Regions from separate parts of the Erwinia sp. TECH1 genome, predicted to be linked through region 2. Evidence: predicted binding sites of a transcription regulator. Region 2 holds the regulator's gene; each other region holds the start of a gene.

Region 1 (4,213 bases), 3.0 Mb from region 2:
ACCGCAGGCGGCCGGGCTGTACGCGAACATCTATTCCGATACCCTGAGCAGCGCAGTCACGCTGAATAACACAACGCTGCGTAGCGAAGCGGGAAGCGGCGTGCTGGTTAAAGGCTCCGCGCTGGATCTGACGCTCAGCAACGGTAGCCTTGTTTATGGCGGCAACGGTACGGCGCTCAGCGCTGGCGCAAACGTTAATGACAAAGGCGAGGTTTTTCTTTCGACGGTGAACGTGACGGCGAACGGCGCCTCGCAGCTGCTGGGCGATGTTATCGTCAGCGACGACAGCCTCGTTAACCTGAAGCTGAACGACGGCTCCATGCTGAGCGGGGCGACGCAAAACGTTAATCAGCTAATCCTCAACAGCGCCAGCAGCTGGCTGGTAACGGCCGATTCCAACCTGAACACGCTGACGATGGACGGCGCCTCGGTGGTGTTCAATAACGCTTCGGGCTTCAGCTCGCTCGCCGTGAAAGGCGATCTGGCCGGCTCCGGTTCGTTTGCGTTTAATACCCAATTGGGCGGCGACGATTCACCCAGCGACAGGCTGCTGGTAAACGGCAACGCTTCGGGCAGCTATGATGTCAGCGTCAACAACAAAGGCGGCACGGGCGCGCTGACCCACAGCGGTATTCTGCTGGTGCGCGTGGAAGGCGATGCTGATGCCGCGACCTTTGATCAGAAAAACGCCGTGGTGGCCGGTAATTATCAGTACTTCCTGAATAAAATCGGTGACAAGGACTGGTACCTGCAATCTTCGCTGACGCCCGTTCCGCCACCGGATGACGCCGCAGAGATCGATGAGGATCCCATTATTCCTGATGTGCCGGATACGGATGAGGTTGTTGAGCCGGATACGGATAAGAGCGACGAAACAGGTAATGACGTGGCGGCGCCAGAGCCGGAAGTTATTGCTTACCGCCCGGAAACAGCAGGTTACCTTATCGCGCCTTATCTGAATTCGACCTACGGATTTGACACCATCGGTACCTGGCACGAACGCCTCGGCGCTTACCAGGGCGGCACGGCCTGGGCGCGAGTCTCAGGCCGTCACGACAGGTATGCAGCCGGACGCTTTGCTTTCAACGTGAATACCACTTTCGTCCAGCTGGGCGGCGATGTCGTCACGCGTCAGTTTGCCGACGGCTGGCATCTGACGGCTGGCCCGATGATGACGCTTGGCCATCAGCGCAGTAACAACAAAGACACCGCGCGCAGCCTGAGGTCGGAACTGTCCGTTGACGTGGGTAAAGTGACCACCAACGCTTACGGCATCGGCGGCTATCTGACGGCATGGAACGACAGCGGCGCTTATCTGGATAACGTTGTGCAGCTCACGCGCTACAGCAACGAGTTCTCCAGCCTGACCCGCGCCAAAATGGACAGCTACGGCGTCGTCGCCTCGGTGGAAACCGGTATCCCGCTGACTTTAGGCGACCGGTTCAGGCTGGAACCCCAGCTACAGGCGATGGGCCAGTACATGAACATCAGCCAGACCTATTCCAGCGGCGTTAAGCTGAAGGATCAGAACCTGATGGTCGCCCGGCTGCGCGAAGGTCTGCGGTTCTATTACGATAATCCCGTGCTGAAGCCTTACCTACAGGCAGACGTGGTGCAGTTTCTGGGCCACACGCCGGGCGTTGATATGAATAACGAAACAATGCGGCCGGACGTACGTCGTGGCTACTGGCAGGCGGGCGCCGGTGTCAGCAGCCAGCTGAATCCGCACTTCAGCGTGTATGCTCAGGTAAAATATGCCCACAGCTTTGGGCCGGGTACGGAAGGCTATACCGGCAACATGGGGATACGTTACAAGTTCTGACCGCTTCAGCGGTTGCTGAAAGGGCCTGCGGGCCCTTTTTTGTTGCGCCAGACGGCTTTTTGAAATTGCTAACGGTAATGAAAATTATTATCATCCGCAGCAATTATAACTCTACCTGCGCGCTTATTGATGAAAACACCTTTCGCTCTTCCTTTTGCCGTTGGGCATTTTACCGGGAAAATTCCCCTGCTGTTACCTGGCTTACTGTTCAGCACGGCCGCGCTGGCAGCGGGCACCGCAAAAGATCCGACGCTGACCGTGACCGCCGACGGCACCGGCGAGCCAGGCAGCTACAGCCAGGATACCGCGAGCGCGGCCAGCAAAATGCCGCTGCCGCGAAATGAAACGCCGCAGTCCGTCAGCGTGGTTACGCCGCAGGTGATAGAAGATTACCAGGTGAAAAGCGTGAACGACGCCATGAAGTTCGTCAGCGGCGTCAGCCAGGGCAACACGCTGGGCGCTATTGAGGACGGTTTCGTCAAGCGCGGCTTCGGCAGCAACTCTGACGGCTCGATCTTTATCGACGGCGTACGCAGCAACCAGGGGCTGTCGATGGACAGCACCATCGATCATGTGGAAGTGCTGAAAGGCTCGGCCTCGCTACTGTACGGCATTCAGAATCCTGGCGGCATTATCAACCTGGTCAGCAAAAAGCCGCAGTATGAATGGCACACGCATCTTGCCGGCGAAACCACCAGCGTCGGCGGCGGCGCGGGCAGCGTGGACATCACCGGGCCGCTGGGCGACGGCTTTGCCTTTCGCCTGATTGCCGAGCGCCAGCGCGAGGATTACTGGCGTAATTTTGGCGCTAATGAACATACGCTGCTGTCGCCATCGCTGAGCTGGTATGGCGAAAAAGCCGCTTTCAACATCAGCTATACCGAATATAAGTTTGATATTCCGGTCGATCGCGGCACCGCGTTTATCAATAAAAAACCGGTAAATATCCCCTATAACCAGCGTCTGGACGACAGTGCCAACCACGCCTGGGGGAAAAACAAGCGCCTGAATATCAGCTACGCCTACAGCCTGGATGAAACCTGGGAAACCCATCTCAACTACGCCTGGATGCAGCGTCGCTACGACAGTAACGAAGTCCGCGCTACGGCGGTCAACGCCGCCACCGGCATTGTCTCTCGCCGCGCGGACGCGAACCGCGGCTTCAATCACCAGACCACTTATCTTGCCTGGGACATAGGCGGCAGCCCGCAGATTTGGGGCATGCAGCACGATATTATGCTGGGCGTTGACTACGAGCAGAATGAAACCTACAAGGCCTGGTCCTATCGCGGCAAGGTGTCAAAAACCTTCAACATGTACGATCCGATCTATGGCGAAGAGCCGCCGATCAACGCCAGCACGGTGGCCGATGCGCAGAGCAATCTGCGCACCAACCTTTACAGCCGTTCGCTGTTTGCCAAAGACAGTATCCATCTGACCGATAAATGGATAGCGGTAGCGGGCGCCCGCTATCAGCGCTACACCCAAACCGCCAGCAGCGGCTGGGCCGATCCGCAGAGCACGCTCAACGATCGCGGCGATGCTTTTCTGCCGCAGGCGGGGCTGGTGTATAAGGCGCGGCCCGATCTTTCACTCTACGGCAGCTACAGCAAATCGTTTACCCCTTCAACACAAACCGATGACGACGGCAACGTCGCCTCGACGGAAAAAGGCACGACTTATGAAGTGGGCGCAAAGTGGCAAATGCTGCCCGCTGTGTCCGCCACGCTGGCGCTGTATCGCATTGACGAGAAGGATATGTCGGTGTTAATCAACGGCAGTACGCGCAACATTCCTGAGGCGCGCTCTACCGGCGCGGAGGTGGAGATCAACGGTGAGCTGGCGCCGGACTGGAACATGATAGCCACCTATAGCCACGATAAAACGGAAATCGTTGAGGATGACGTTAATCCGGCTAACGAGGGCAATCGGCTGGTCAACGCGCCAACCAACAGCGGCAGTCTCTATCTGACGCACGCCATGCGTTTCTCCTGGCTACAGGGCGAGGTGCGCGTCGGCGGCGGCGGGCGCTACGTCGGTTCCCGCGCGGGCGACCCGGAAAACAGCTTCACGATGCCGGACTATACGGTGGCGGACGCTTTCGCCGCCTGGGACAGCAAGCTGGTGGGCAAACATACTCAGCTGAAGATCAACGTCAACAACCTGTTTGATAAAGCGTATTACGGATCCAGCGGCGGCAACCTGCGTGTTAGCGAAGGCGCCCCGCGTGAAATCGTGGTTTCCGCGTCCGTTGATTTCTGATCGTAATGGGAAACCTCATGAAAAAATGGCCTATCCTGCTGCTGCTGTTAGCCTGCAGCGCGCCGCAGGCAAAAATGCTTACCGATATTTTGCAGCGCAAGGTCACGGTGCCGGACAATCCGCAGCGCA
Region 2 (4,213 bases):
CTTTCGCCGACACGCAGGGCAATGGCTATCTGACCCGCGACGACTACATTGCTATCCTGCGCTATGCCAAAGCGCGCGGCATCGAAGTCATCCCGGAAATCGATATGCCTGCTCATGCCAGGGCGGCGGTGATTTCTATGGAAGCCCGCTACAACCGGCTGATGAAAGAGGGTAAGACCAAAGAGGCAAACGAGTATCGCCTGGTCGATCCAACCGATACTTCGAACACCACCTCCGTACAGTTTTACGATCGCACCAGCTATCTGAATCCCTGCCTGGATTCCTCCATGCGTTTTGTTGATAAGGTGATTAGCGAAATCCAGGCGATGCATCAGGCGGCTGGCACGCCGTTAACCACCTGGCACTTTGGCGGCGACGAGGCGAAAAACATCCGCCTGGGCGTTGGCTATACCGATGCGGCCAGTCCCGAAGCAGGCAAGGGCAGGGTCGATTTGAGCAAGGAAGATAAACCCTGGGCGAAATCGCAGGTTTGTCAGGCACTGGTGAAATCGGGCAAGGTCGCGGATATGGATCATCTGCCCAGCTACTTTGGCAAAAAGGTCAGCGAGCGGGTAAACGCGCACGGTATTGAAAAGATGCAGGCGTGGCAGGATGGCCTGAAGGATGCGAAGGGCCCTAAAGACTTTGCGACCAAACGCATCGGCGTTAATTTCTGGGATACGCTTTTCTGGGGCGGCTTTGACAGCATTAACGACTGGGCTAACAAAGGCTACGAAGTCACCGTCTCCAACCCGGATTACCTTTATATGGATTTCCCGTACGAGGTCAATCCGCTGGAAAGAGGCTATTACTGGGGCACCCGCTTCAACGACGAGCGCAAAATGTTCAGCTTCGCGCCGGACAATATGCCGCAGAATGCAGAGACATCGGTGGATCGCGACGGTAACTTCTTTGATGCTAAATCCGATAAGCCCTGGCCGGGCGTGTATGGGATTTCAGCCCAGCTCTGGAGCGAAACCGTACGTACCGACGAGCAGATGGAATGGATGATTTTCCCACGCGCGCTGGCCGTGGCGGAGCGCGGCTGGCATCGTGCTGCCTGGGAGCAGACTTACCAGGCCGGACGTGAGTATAAAGGCGGCGAAACGCGGCATGTCGATCGGGCGGCGTTGCATAAGGACTGGCAGCGTTATGCAAACCTGCTGGGCCAGCGCGAGCTGCCGAAAATGGATAAAGCCGGGATCCACTATCGTCTGCCGCAGCCGGGCGCACGTCTTGTCGCGGGCAAGCTGGCAGCCAATATCGCCCTGCCGGGCGTGGCTATTGACTACTCGCTGGACGGTGGCAACAGCTGGCAGCGCTATCATGACAGCGCCCGTCCGTCGGTTTCCGGCGAGGTGTTGATCCGCGCCGTCAGTAGCGACGGCAAGCGCTTCAGCCGCGTGGAAAGCCTGAAATAGGCGGGGCGCAGGCAAAAAAAAACCGGCGAGCGATCGCCGGTTTTTTATTGAAATCGATTACTTATCGTGCAGCGTGTCGTCTTCACGGCAGTCGCCGGTGGCGCAGTGGCCGTAAAGATAGAGGCTGTGGTTGCTGAGTTTGATACCGTGCTTCGTCGCAATATCACGCTGGCGGGATTCAATAGACTCGTCGCTGAATTCGATTACTTTGCCGCAGTCCAGGCAGATCAGGTGATCGTGATGCTGCTGCTGGGTCAGTTCAAACACGGACTTGCCGCCTTCGAAGTTATGACGGGTCACGATCCCCGCATCGTCAAACTGGTTCAGAACGCGGTAAACCGTCGCCAGGCCAATCTCTTCGCCCATGTCGATCAGGCGTTTATACAAATCTTCCGCACTGACGTGATGGCACTCTGGTTCCTGAAGCACTTCCAGAATTTTCAGTCGAGGAAGCGTGACTTTCAGGCCGGCCTTCTTTAATGCGGTGTTATTGTCAGTCATGCGGATATTGTCCTGTTACTTTGCTGGTCACTAAGTGGCTGAGAAGCCGTGAGCATCGGTCGACGCAAAAGCTGAGCGTCTCATTATAGAACCGATGCCTTGAAGAAACCACAGCGGAGATGCAAAACCATCAGGGGATGTAAGGATAAGAAGTCGTTACGTCCGGAAAAGCAAGCACCCATTTACGCTGGGTTGTCAGTTCGCTCTGCCTGGTTTTCGGCGCCGCAGAAGCGGAGGCGGAGCAGTGCTATTCTACCGTTTTGACGGTAAAAGTTACAAATATGTATCTATCACTTCTATAGGAAAAACCATTGGCCCGCTGTGGATTCGTACAGCGGGCCAATGCTATCACGCTTCGAGAATATCCTGGAGCTGAAGCTCGTCAGAAATCTGTTTGACCCACTTTTCAACGCGTTCGTTGGTCAGCTCCGGCTGGCGATCTTCATCAATGGCCAGGCCAAGGAAATGGGTATCGTCCGCCAGGCCTTTAGAGGCCTCGAAATCATAGCCTTCTGTCGGCCAGTGGCCGACGATCACCGCGCCGTTAGGCTCGATAATGTCGCGAATGGTGCCCATCGCGTCGCAGAAATATTCCGCGTAATCTTCCTGATCGCCGCAGCCAAACAGCGCGACCAGCTTGCCGTTGAAGTCGATCTCTTCCAGCGTAGGGAAGAAATCATCCCAGTCGCACTGCGCTTCACCGTAGTACCAGGTCGGGATGCCCAGCAGCAAAATATCAAAGGCTTCAAGGTCTTCTTTGCTGCTTTTAGCGATATCATGAACTTCAGCCACCTCTTTACCGAGCTGCTTCTGGATCATTTTTGCAATGTTTTCCGTATTGCCCGTATCGCTGCCAAAGAAAATGCCTACGATTGCCATGAGTTTAATAACCTCTTGAAACTTAATGATATGCGGCGGCTAGCCTGAAAATGTTAAGGGCAATAATAGCAGACAGCAACAGGGGGATAAACGGCTAATCCGCCTGTATTTGTCGCTTTGTGCTTTACCGTAGCGCGTGCTTCAGCGCTCAGGCCTGGCTAACTGCGCCATGACCATCTCTTCTATCAGTTCGCTGCGGCTCATATTACGCTGCTCGGCGAGCTGGTTCAGGGCGTCAACTGCGTCACTGTTCATTTTCAGTTCTACGCGCTTCAGCCCGCGCACTTTATCACGCTTAAGCTGGTTGCGTTTGTTAATGCGCAACTGCTCATCACGTGCCAGTGGATTGGTTTTGGGTCGTCCCGGTCGACGCTCGTCTGCGAACAGATCGATCGTGGTGCGGTCCGTGTTTTCTTTTGCCATAGAATCGTGATACTGAAGGCTGGAGTTCTGATGGATTGAGCCGTTAGCGTTTGCGGCCGGTGCCGTCGACAAATTTTAGCGCGCCATCATACCCCAGCGAAAGTCGCGACGACAATTATTTAGCCTTTTACTGAAACATTTGTTTTCACAGGGCAAAAAAACGGCGGATGGCGCGCAAAACGGCATCAGGTTTCTCGGCATGCGCCCAGTGACCCGCGCCGGTAATCACGTGGGCGCGGGCGGCAGGGAACTGGGCCAGCAGCGCGTCACGATACGCTTCCTGTAGATAAGGCGAATGTTCGCCCCGAATAAACAGCGTGGGATGTGGCCAGGCGGGCAGCGTTTCCCAGCCGATAATCCGATCGTAGTGCTGCCAGAGCGCCGGCACGTTGAAACGCCATTCGCCGTCCTGAAACGATTTAAGCAGAAACTGAATGACGCCTTCTTCCTCTATGGTCTGACGCATCAGCGCGGCGGCTTCGCTCCGGCGGGTAATGCCCGCTTCGCTGACGGCGGCCAGCGCGGCGAAAATCGCGTCGTGATGGCGTTCCCGGTAGGCCACCGGCGCAATATCGATAACCACCAGCTGCCCGACGCGTTCCGGGGCAAGGGAAGCCAGCGTCATGGCGATTTTCCCGCCCATGGAATGGCCTATAATATCAAACCGGTCGGCATCAAGCTCATCCAGCGTTTCCAGCACGTCGCGCGCCATTGCGGCATAGCTTATTTCATCCGACCTCGGCGAAAGGCCATGATTTCGGACGTCCACCTGAATAATGCGGCGATCCGCTTTCAGGTCGCGCGCCAGCACCCCAAGGTTATCCAGGTTGCCGAAAAGGCCGTGAATAAGCACCACGGGCGCGTCAGAAACGGTCGTTTGTTCAGATTGCAGGCGGAAATTCAATTTCATGGCAAACTTCTTACGGAGGAAACGAGGGGTTAGGTTATCATAAAACAGCGATTTTCTGCCGCCGCGACAGACCCGATCT
Region 3 (4,213 bases), 2.5 Mb from region 2:
GCCCAGCCAGCGGCCCTGCAGGTAGCTCAGCCAGCAGCCCAGGCTGGCCGCCAGCGTCAGGATGGCAACGGTAGGAATAAAGCCCATCACGCCCTTGGCGATCATCGCGCCAGCCAGCAGCAGTAAACTGTCGCCGGGCAGAAAGGCGGCGGGCAGCAAACCATTTTCCAGCAGCAGCGTGAGAAACATAATTCCGTAAACGATCCAGATTACATCGGGATTGGCGAGGGCAGCAAAATCCTGATGCCAAAGCGCCTGCACAATCTCATGGAGTACCGCCATTTTTTATCCTGTTTACCGCATCAATAGCACTAGTGTACTCGTAAATGGCCTGTCACAACGTGGTACAGGCCAGAGCTGTTGCCTTTTTGTTTAATTTTTTGACGATCCCGCGACGCGCGCGAAACCGGCGGCCAAATCCGCCAGCAAATCGTCAACGTTTTCCAGCCCTATATGCAGCCGGATCAGCGTGCCGCTGAAGTCAACGCCGCCAGCCGGACGGATGGCGGCCAGCTCGTCGGGCTGGTTTGCCAGAATAAGCGATTCAAAACCGCCCCAGGAGTAGGCCATGCTGAAATGTTCAAAGTGGTCGAGAAAATCCGCCAGCTGCCGATCGCTCAGCCGCGCCTTCAGTACAAAGGAGAACAGGCCGCTGCTGCCGGTAAAATCCCGCCGCCAGAACTCGTGGCCCTTGCACTGCGGCAGCGCCGGATGGTTAACCACGGCCACTTCCGGGCGCTCCGCCAGCCAGCGCGCGACCCGCAGCCCGCTTTCTTCGTGCTGGCGCAGACGTACCGCCAGCGTGCGCAGGCCACGGCTGGCCATATAGGCGGTGTCCGCGTCCACCATTTGCCCCATCAGGTAAGAGTTTTCACGCAGCTGCGCCCAGCAGCGTTCGTTGGCGACGGCGGTGCCGATCATCGCGTCGGAATGACCAATCAGATATTTAGTCCCGGCCTGAATGGAAATATCGATACCAAAATCCAGCGCGCGGAACAGAATGCCCGCCGCCCAGGTGTTATCGATCATAATGACCGCTTCCGGCGCTTTGGCCCGCACGGCCGCCACGATGGCTGGAATGTCCTGCACTTCCATCGTAATGGAAGCCGGCGATTCCAGAAAAACGACCCGCGTTTCCGGCTTCACCAGGTCGCCGATTTCCGCGCCGGCGGTATGGCTGAACCAGGTGGTGGTCACGTTCATTTTACTGAGGATTTTGCTACAGAAATCCTGGGTCGGTTCATAGACGGAACCGGCCATCAGCACGTTATCCCCGGCGGAAACAAAAGCGAGAATGGCATTGGCGACCGCCGCCGCACCGCAGGGATAAAGCACGCAGCCCGCGCCGCCCTCCAGCTCGGTCATGGCTTCCTGCAGCGAGAAATGGGTCAGGGTGCCGCGACGACCATAAAACAGTTCGCCTTCCGCTCGCCCGGCCGTGGCGCGTTTCTTCTCGGCCACGCTGTCGAACACCAGCGAGGAGGCGCGCTGAATAACGCTGTTAACGGAACCCTGGGTATAGCGTTTGCGGCGGCCGGCGCTGATTAACGCCGTTTCAATATGTTTACTGGTCATCGGTCTGCTCGGTTTAAGGATCTCGCTTAACGTTAACACGGCTGGCGGCGGGGCGAAATTCGTCATCCCGCTACGTGACAAAGTTTCAGGAAAAACCCTGGCGATAAAAAGGAGATGGCGGGAAAAGTGTAAAAAGTATTGCGTTAAGGGTAAATAGTAATGATAACTACTATCAATTCGGGTTCGATTTGGTATGATCCGACCTGTATTTTCGCTATCGGTAACTGACGTTGGAGAGACAGCGTGACGAATGATTTGATGCAGACGGACCTCTCCGTCTGGGGCATGTATCACCATGCGGACATCGTGGTAAAAGTGGTAATGATCGGTCTGCTGCTGGCTTCGGTCGTTACCTGGGCTATCTTCTTCAGCAAGAGCGCGGAGCTCAGCTCGGCGAAACGCCGCCTGAAGCGCGAGCAGCAGGCGCTGGCGGGCGTTCGTTCCCTGCAGGAAGCGAGCGATATCAGCGCCACGTTTAACGCTAACAGCCTGACCACGCAGCTGTTGAAAGAAGCCGAAAACGAACTGGAGCTGTCGCAGCAGTCCGCCGACAACGACGGCATTAAAGAGCGCACCTCGTTCCGTCTGGAGCGCCGCGTCGCCTTCTTCAGCCGCCACGCCGGTCGCGGCAATGGTTTTCTGGCTACTATCGGTGCTATCGCGCCGTTTGTCGGCCTGTTCGGTACCGTTTGGGGCATCATGAACAGCTTTATCGGTATTGCCCAGACGCAGACCACGAACCTTGCGGTCGTTGCGCCCGGCATCGCAGAAGCGCTGCTGGCCACGGCTGTCGGCCTGTTCGCTGCGATTCCGGCCGTAGTGATCTATAACGTCTTTGCCCGTACGATCGCCAGCTATAAAGCCTCGCTGGGCGACGTCGCCGCGCAGATTATGCTGCTGCAAAGCCGCGATCTGGATCTGGCCGCCAGCGCGCCGCAGCATCCAACGCAGAAGCTGCGGGTAGGGTAAGCGTCATGGCCATGCGATTAAATGAAGATCTCGATAGCAACGGCGAAATGCATGAAATCAACGTTACGCCGTTTATCGACGTGATGCTGGTGCTGCTGATTATCTTTATGGTCGCTGCGCCGCTGGCTACCGTTGATGTCCGCGTCAATCTGCCAGCCTCTACCAGCAAGCCTCAGCCGCGCCCGGAAAAACCGGTCTGGCTCTCAATCAAAGCGGATAAACAGCTGTTTATCGGCAATGAGGCGGTGACGCAGGAAACGCTGCTGTCGGCGCTGGAAAGCCAGACGCAGGGCAATAAAGACGCCACTATCTTCTTCCAGGCGGATAAATCGGTGGATTACGAAACGCTGATGGGCGTGATGGACAAGCTGCGTCAGGCGGGCTATCTGAAGATTGGGCTGATGGGCATGGAAACCGTCGCGAAATAATCGGCATCAGAAAATAAAAAATCCGTAACGATCGTTGCGGATTTTTTTTGCTTAAAATTTGAGGCAGGCGGCCGCAGCCTTGCGCTACGGCCGCACCTGCGGCGCTACATTTGCGCTACAGGCTCGCTGGTCTGGCGGGTTTGATACTGCTGCACCAGGCGTTTGATCAGCAGCGTGCCGAGCAGGCCGCAAACGGCAGCGAAGGTCAGCCAGACGCCGGGCATCGCCTTGTCGCCGGTGGCGTGGATCAGATAGCTGGACATCGCTGGCGTAAAACCGCCGAACAGCGCCGTCGCCAGGCTGTAGGCCAGCGAAAAGCCGGTCGCGCGCACCTCTGCGGGCATCACTTCCGCCAGATAGACCACCATCGCGCCGTTATAGCTGGCGTAGAGAAACGACAGCCACAGCTCGGCCTCCAGCAGATGAGAGAAGGTTGGCGAGCCGACCAGCCAGTGCAGCACCGGCCAGGCGGTGGCGATCATCAGTACGGTAAACAGGATCAGCAGCGGACGACGGCCGTAGCGATCGGAGACGGCGCCCATAATCGGCAGCCAGATCAGGTTTGACAGGCCGACGCACAGCGTCACCAAAAAGCTCTGCTTATCGCTCATCATCAGCACCGTTTTCCCAAAGGTCGGGGTAAACGCGGTGATCATATAAAACATCACGGTGGTGGTAACCACCATCAGCATGCCTGCCAGCACCAGCGCCCAGTTGCTGGCGACGCCGCGTACGATCTGACGCATGGAAGGGTGCACCTTACGCTGGCTGAAGGCTTCGGTCTCTTCCAGCATTCTCCTGACCCAGAACAGGAAAGGCACAATCAGGCAGCCGATGAAAAAGGGAATACGCCAGCCCCAGTCGGTCACCTGATCTTTCGCCAGCAGATGGTTCAGCCCCAGGCCCAGCAGCGCGGCGAAAATCACGGCGACCTGCTGGCTGCCGGACTGCCAGCTGACAAAAAAGCCCTTGCGGTTTTTCGGCGCGATCTCGCTGAGATAGACCGAAACGCCGCCCAGCTCCACGCCCGCCGAGAAGCCCTGCAACAGACGGCCCAGCAGGATCAGGATTGGCGCCGCCGCGCCCAGCGTGTTGTAGCCCGGTACGATAGCAATGGTTAAGGTGCCGATCGCCATCAGGCCCAGCGTCAGCAGCAGCCCTTTACGCCGTCCGTGATGGTCAATATAAGAGCCGAGGATAATCGCGCCCAGTGGCCTCATCAGGAAACCTGCGCCGAACGT
Region 4 (4,213 bases), 3.0 Mb from region 2:
CATTTCTTCGATCAAAGGAATAGTCAGGTTACCTTCCAGTCCTTCCACCAGCGCCTTGCCGCCGTTTTCCCAGCGCAGAACATGATAACCATCCGAAGCTATGCCAATAAAATCCGTGCCGGAGACGATTTTATTTTTGTAGTCATTACGGAAATAGGTAATCCCTGCCGCATAGCCCGCGTTAGCAAACTCCAGACCAACCTCTTTATTGATGCTGATTTCCGGATCCAGATCGTCGTTGCCCATCAAATAACATTTGCTGTCGATCCCGATCGGGCAGCCGTTGCCCCGCGTTTTTAGCAAATAGCCTTCGCTGGACTGATAGAGGTTAGGCGCTTTAAATACGCGCGCGATACCGGCTTTCAGCTTGAAGTGTTCACCTAATGCCTGAGAAGCATTGAGGCTGGGGCTGTAGTTAGCGCCAAACTTGCTGTGATAGTCAACGCGTAAACCGGGGATCAGGTTGGTGCCGACGACCGGCTCAATGTTATCTTCCAGATAAAACGCGCTCATCTCCGCGCTGTTTTTAGCGCTGCGGTTGTCCGTGATGCCACTGCCCGATACGCCGCTGGCATTGGTAGCGCGCATCGAAGCGGGGTCGTTCAGCACTTCGCGGTTCCACTCTGCTCCCAGCGTCAGCGTTTGCTCCAGCCATTTTTCCAGCGGGATAGTTGCTTCGCCGCTGGTGCGGTAATTTTGCAGACGGCTGGTGTCATAAGTCTCGCTGTCGATCATTCCCTCTACGCGACCTGTCGTGCCTTCATGCAGACGGGTATTGTTGGTTTTCTCGTAGTAGAAACCGACTTTTGACTGCCCCCAGTCCCAGACGCCATTGTGCGTAACGCCATAGGTCTGACGATACATGCGGTTGGTTTCCTGGCCGTACAGCGTCGGCACCAGATCGCTGATATTGCCGTTGCTGTGCTGCGTATCGCCCGCATAGATATTGCCCTGGCGGCTGTAGCCCACATCGAAATCGACAATTTGCGTCGGCGTCATTTTCCAGGAGAGCTGCGCGTTAATATCTTTGTTGCGTACCCCTTCCCGACCCGCCGCGTGGCTACCGTTTTCTGCGGTATTGATATCGTAAGCATCGGCGTCGGTTTTATTGATATTGCCATACAGCCGCGCGGTCAGCGCTTCGCCCGCCAGCGGGCCGCTCAGGCTGAAGTTGGCGCGTCTGGTGGCGCCTTCCTTGTCGTTTTCCGGCTGGCTGGTAAACAGCGACAGTGAACCGTGCCAGTCGTTGGTGGGGCGTTTGGTGATGATATTGATCACGCCGCCCGCCGCGCCGGAGCCGTAGCGCGCCGCCGCTGGCCCGCGCAGTACTTCTATACGCTCGACCATCTCTGCCGGCACCCAGTTGCTGTCGCCGCGCGTATCGCGTTCCCCACGCCAGCTGTAGCGCACAGAATTGCGCGACCTCGTCGGTATGCCGTCAATCAGGATCAGCGTGTTTTCCGGCCCCATGCCGCGAATATCGATTTGTCGATTGTTACCGCGGCTGCCTGTGGCGCTGTTGCCGGTCAGGTTTACGCCGGGCATCTTGCGGATAATGTCGGAAAGATCGTTAACGGGCGGCTCTTTGGCAATATCTTCCGCAGTAATGACAGAAACGCCCGGCTGCTGTTTTAGCTGCTCTTCAGCAGAGCGGGTCACCACCATTTCCGCCTCGTCATCTTTGACTGCTTCTGTTTCAGCCGTCCAGGCCGGGCCGCTTGCAAAGCAGGCGATAACCATCGCCAACGGCTTGATTTTAAAACTCTTTGTGTCAACCATTAATCATATCCCTGATTATTCATCATGATTTAGTAAATGCGCATGATAACGATAACTATTCTCTTTTGAATAATAAAGGATGAACTTCACAATTTACTTTTCCTTGCAAAGCAGCGGGTAAAACAGGTTTTGATGGCAGGGGCGTCACTGCCAGCAGCAGTAGTCAGACTACGCGTTATCTAAGCCAGGCGGATCTCCATCATTATTTCATCGCTTGTTAAATATTTTGCTTTCTCTTTCTGGCGTAATTGAGGCTAAGGTTAACGAGTCAACCCAACCATAAGCTGAGGAAACACGCATGAGCACGTTCAGGACGCAGGATGGTACGCAGATTTATTACAAAGACTGGGGCAAGGGTAAGCCGGTTCTGTTCAGTCACGGCTGGCCGCTGGATGCCGATATGTGGGACAGCCAGATGAATTTTCTGGCCGAACGCGGCTACCGCGTTATTGCCTTCGACCGTCGTGGTTTTGGCCGTTCCGATCAGCCATGGGAAGGGTATAACTATGACACTTTCGCATCCGATATTAATGACCTAATCGAACATCTCGATCTGCACGATATCACGCTGGTCGGCTTCTCGATGGGCGGCGGCGACGTGACCCGCTATATTGGCCGCTATGGCACCGAACGTGTTAGCGCCCTGGCGCTGCTGGGTGCGGTTACGCCGATTTTTATCAAAACCGATGACCATCCGGAAGGCGTGGACAAATCTGTTTTTGACGATATCAAGGCAGGATTACGTAAGGATCGCGCGCAGTTTATCAGCGATTTCGCCACGCCCTTTTACGGCCTCAACAAGGGAATGACGGTATCGGAAGGCTTAAAAACGCAGACGCTGAATATCGCGCTGCTGGCTTCGCTGAAAGGCACTATCGACTGCGTGACCGCTTTCTCAGAAACCGATTTCCGCCCGGACGTGAAGAAGATCGACGTGCCGACGCTGGTTATTCACGGCAGCAGCGACCAGGTCGTGCCTATTGAGGCAACCGGCAAGCTGGCCGCCGAAACCATCACGGGCGCGCAGCTAAAAATTTACGACGGCGCGCCGCATGGCTTCGCCGTTACGCATCAGCAGCAACTTAACGAGGATCTGCTGGCTTTCCTGCAAGCCCGTTAACGCTTTCACGAGAGGACGATAAGGGGCTACGGCCCCTTTTTATTTATCCTGTGGACGCAAAGAGATTTCGCCGCCAACCCAGGATTTGCGTATGCCATCCTGCTCCAGGATCAAACCGCCCTGCTGATCGATGCCTCTGGCGATGCCCGGTATCTCGCGGTCGCCTATCAGCAGTTTCACCGGCCGGTTCAGGAAATTATCCAGCTTACTCCAGCGCTCAATAAAAGGTGCCAGGCCTTCACGCTCAAAAAGCTGAAGGGATCCGCGCATATTATTGACCAGGCTGGCAGCCAGCTTGTTTCTGTCTATGGTGACACCCGCTTCCTCCAGGTTAATCCACGCCTGATTAACTACGCTGGCGTCCGGCGAGCGCATCGCCAGGTTTATGCCTGTGCCGATCACGATATTCGCCGCATCGCCCGCTTTTCCCGTTAATTCCACAAGAATGCCGGCGAGTTTACGATCGTTCAGGTAAAGATCGTTTGGCCATTTTACCCTGACATCGCTTGCGCCCAGCGCCTGTAAGACTTCCGCCGTCACAATGCCGATAACCAGACTTAACCCCATCGCAGCCAGCGGGCCTTGCTCCAGCCGCCAGTACATAGAGAGATAAAGGTTGGAGCCGAAGGGAGAAAACCACTGACGCCCACGACGACCGCGACCCGCCTGCTGATATTCCGCCACGCAGGCATCGCCGGATTGCAGCGTAGCCATTCTGTCCAGCAAATACTGATTGGTGGAATCGATCACCGGGATCACCGCCAGGCCGCCCTGATCCAGCTGTGAGAGGATTGTTTCTTCATTCAGCAGCTGGATCGGGCCTGACAGGCTATAGCCCTTACCGGTTACGGTAAAAACATCAATGCCCCACTCTTTGAGCGTCTGAATATGTTTGTTAATGGCGGCACGGCTCATGCCCAGCCGCTCGCCCAGCTGTTCGCCGGAATGAAATTCGCCGTCGGCCAGAATGGCGACAAGTTTTAACGGAACGGTTTGATCTTTCATGCAATGACTCCGACGGCATCCTGCTCGCCTTCTGCGCCGATAAAGCGCACTTCGGGTTCGAGCCATACGTTGAATTTCTGTCCGACACGCTGACGAACTTCATGCGCCAGCGCCACAATATCGTCACTGGTTGCCCGATCCTTATTGATCAAGACCAGCGCCTGATGCTGATGAACCGCCGCGCCACCTACCGTATAGCCTTTAAGATCGCAGCGATCGATCAGCCAGCCCGCAGCCAGCTTTACGCTGCCGTCAGCCTGCGGATAGCGCGGCATATCCGGCCAGTCTGCCGCAATAGCGGCCGCCTGT

Evidence for each region. The regulator Fur, encoded in region 2, represses iron uptake genes when iron is present. The targets are predictions, from matches to a motif close to ATAATAATGAGAACNACTATCAA.
Region 1: a site for Fur is predicted at 1,894-1,916, ahead of ACVWZ0_RS21225 (TonB-dependent siderophore receptor). Genes of this name have one in related genera too.
Region 3: a site for Fur is predicted at 1,729-1,751, ahead of exbB (tol-pal system-associated acyl-CoA thioesterase). Genes of this name have one in related genera too.
Region 4: a site for Fur is predicted at 1,822-1,844, ahead of ACVWZ0_RS21290 (TonB-dependent siderophore receptor). Genes of this name have one in related genera too.

What each region holds. Positions count from the first base shown of each region.
Region 1 covers NZ_JBSRZK010000001.1:4,514,767-4,518,979, reverse strand. Annotated here, with positions in the region: gene ACVWZ0_RS21230 (autotransporter outer membrane beta-barrel domain-containing protein) at 1-1,822, shown strand, start outside; gene ACVWZ0_RS21225 (TonB-dependent siderophore receptor) at 1,952-4,084, shown strand; gene ACVWZ0_RS21220 (ABC transporter substrate-binding protein) at 4,102-4,213, shown strand, end outside.
Region 2 covers NZ_JBSRZK010000001.1:1,524,146-1,528,358, forward strand. Annotated here, with positions in the region: gene ACVWZ0_RS07120 (beta-N-acetylhexosaminidase) at 1-1,421, shown strand, start outside; gene fur (ferric iron uptake transcriptional regulator) at 1,479-1,922, opposite strand; gene fldA (flavodoxin FldA) at 2,271-2,801, opposite strand; gene ybfE (LexA regulated protein) at 2,943-3,224, opposite strand; gene ybfF (esterase) at 3,370-4,134, opposite strand.
Region 3 covers NZ_JBSRZK010000001.1:4,069,122-4,073,334, reverse strand. Annotated here, with positions in the region: gene ACVWZ0_RS19060 (DedA family protein) at 1-282, opposite strand, end outside; gene metC (cystathionine beta-lyase) at 373-1,575, opposite strand; gene exbB (tol-pal system-associated acyl-CoA thioesterase) at 1,819-2,544, shown strand; gene exbD (TonB system transport protein ExbD) at 2,550-2,972, shown strand; gene tcuC (MFS transporter) at 3,077-4,213, opposite strand, start outside.
Region 4 covers NZ_JBSRZK010000001.1:4,535,561-4,539,773, forward strand. Annotated here, with positions in the region: gene ACVWZ0_RS21290 (TonB-dependent siderophore receptor) at 1-1,779, opposite strand, end outside; gene ACVWZ0_RS21295 (alpha/beta fold hydrolase) at 2,078-2,899, shown strand; gene birA (bifunctional biotin--[acetyl-CoA-carboxylase] ligase/biotin operon repressor BirA) at 2,939-3,904, opposite strand; gene murB (UDP-N-acetylmuramate dehydrogenase) at 3,901-4,213, opposite strand, start outside.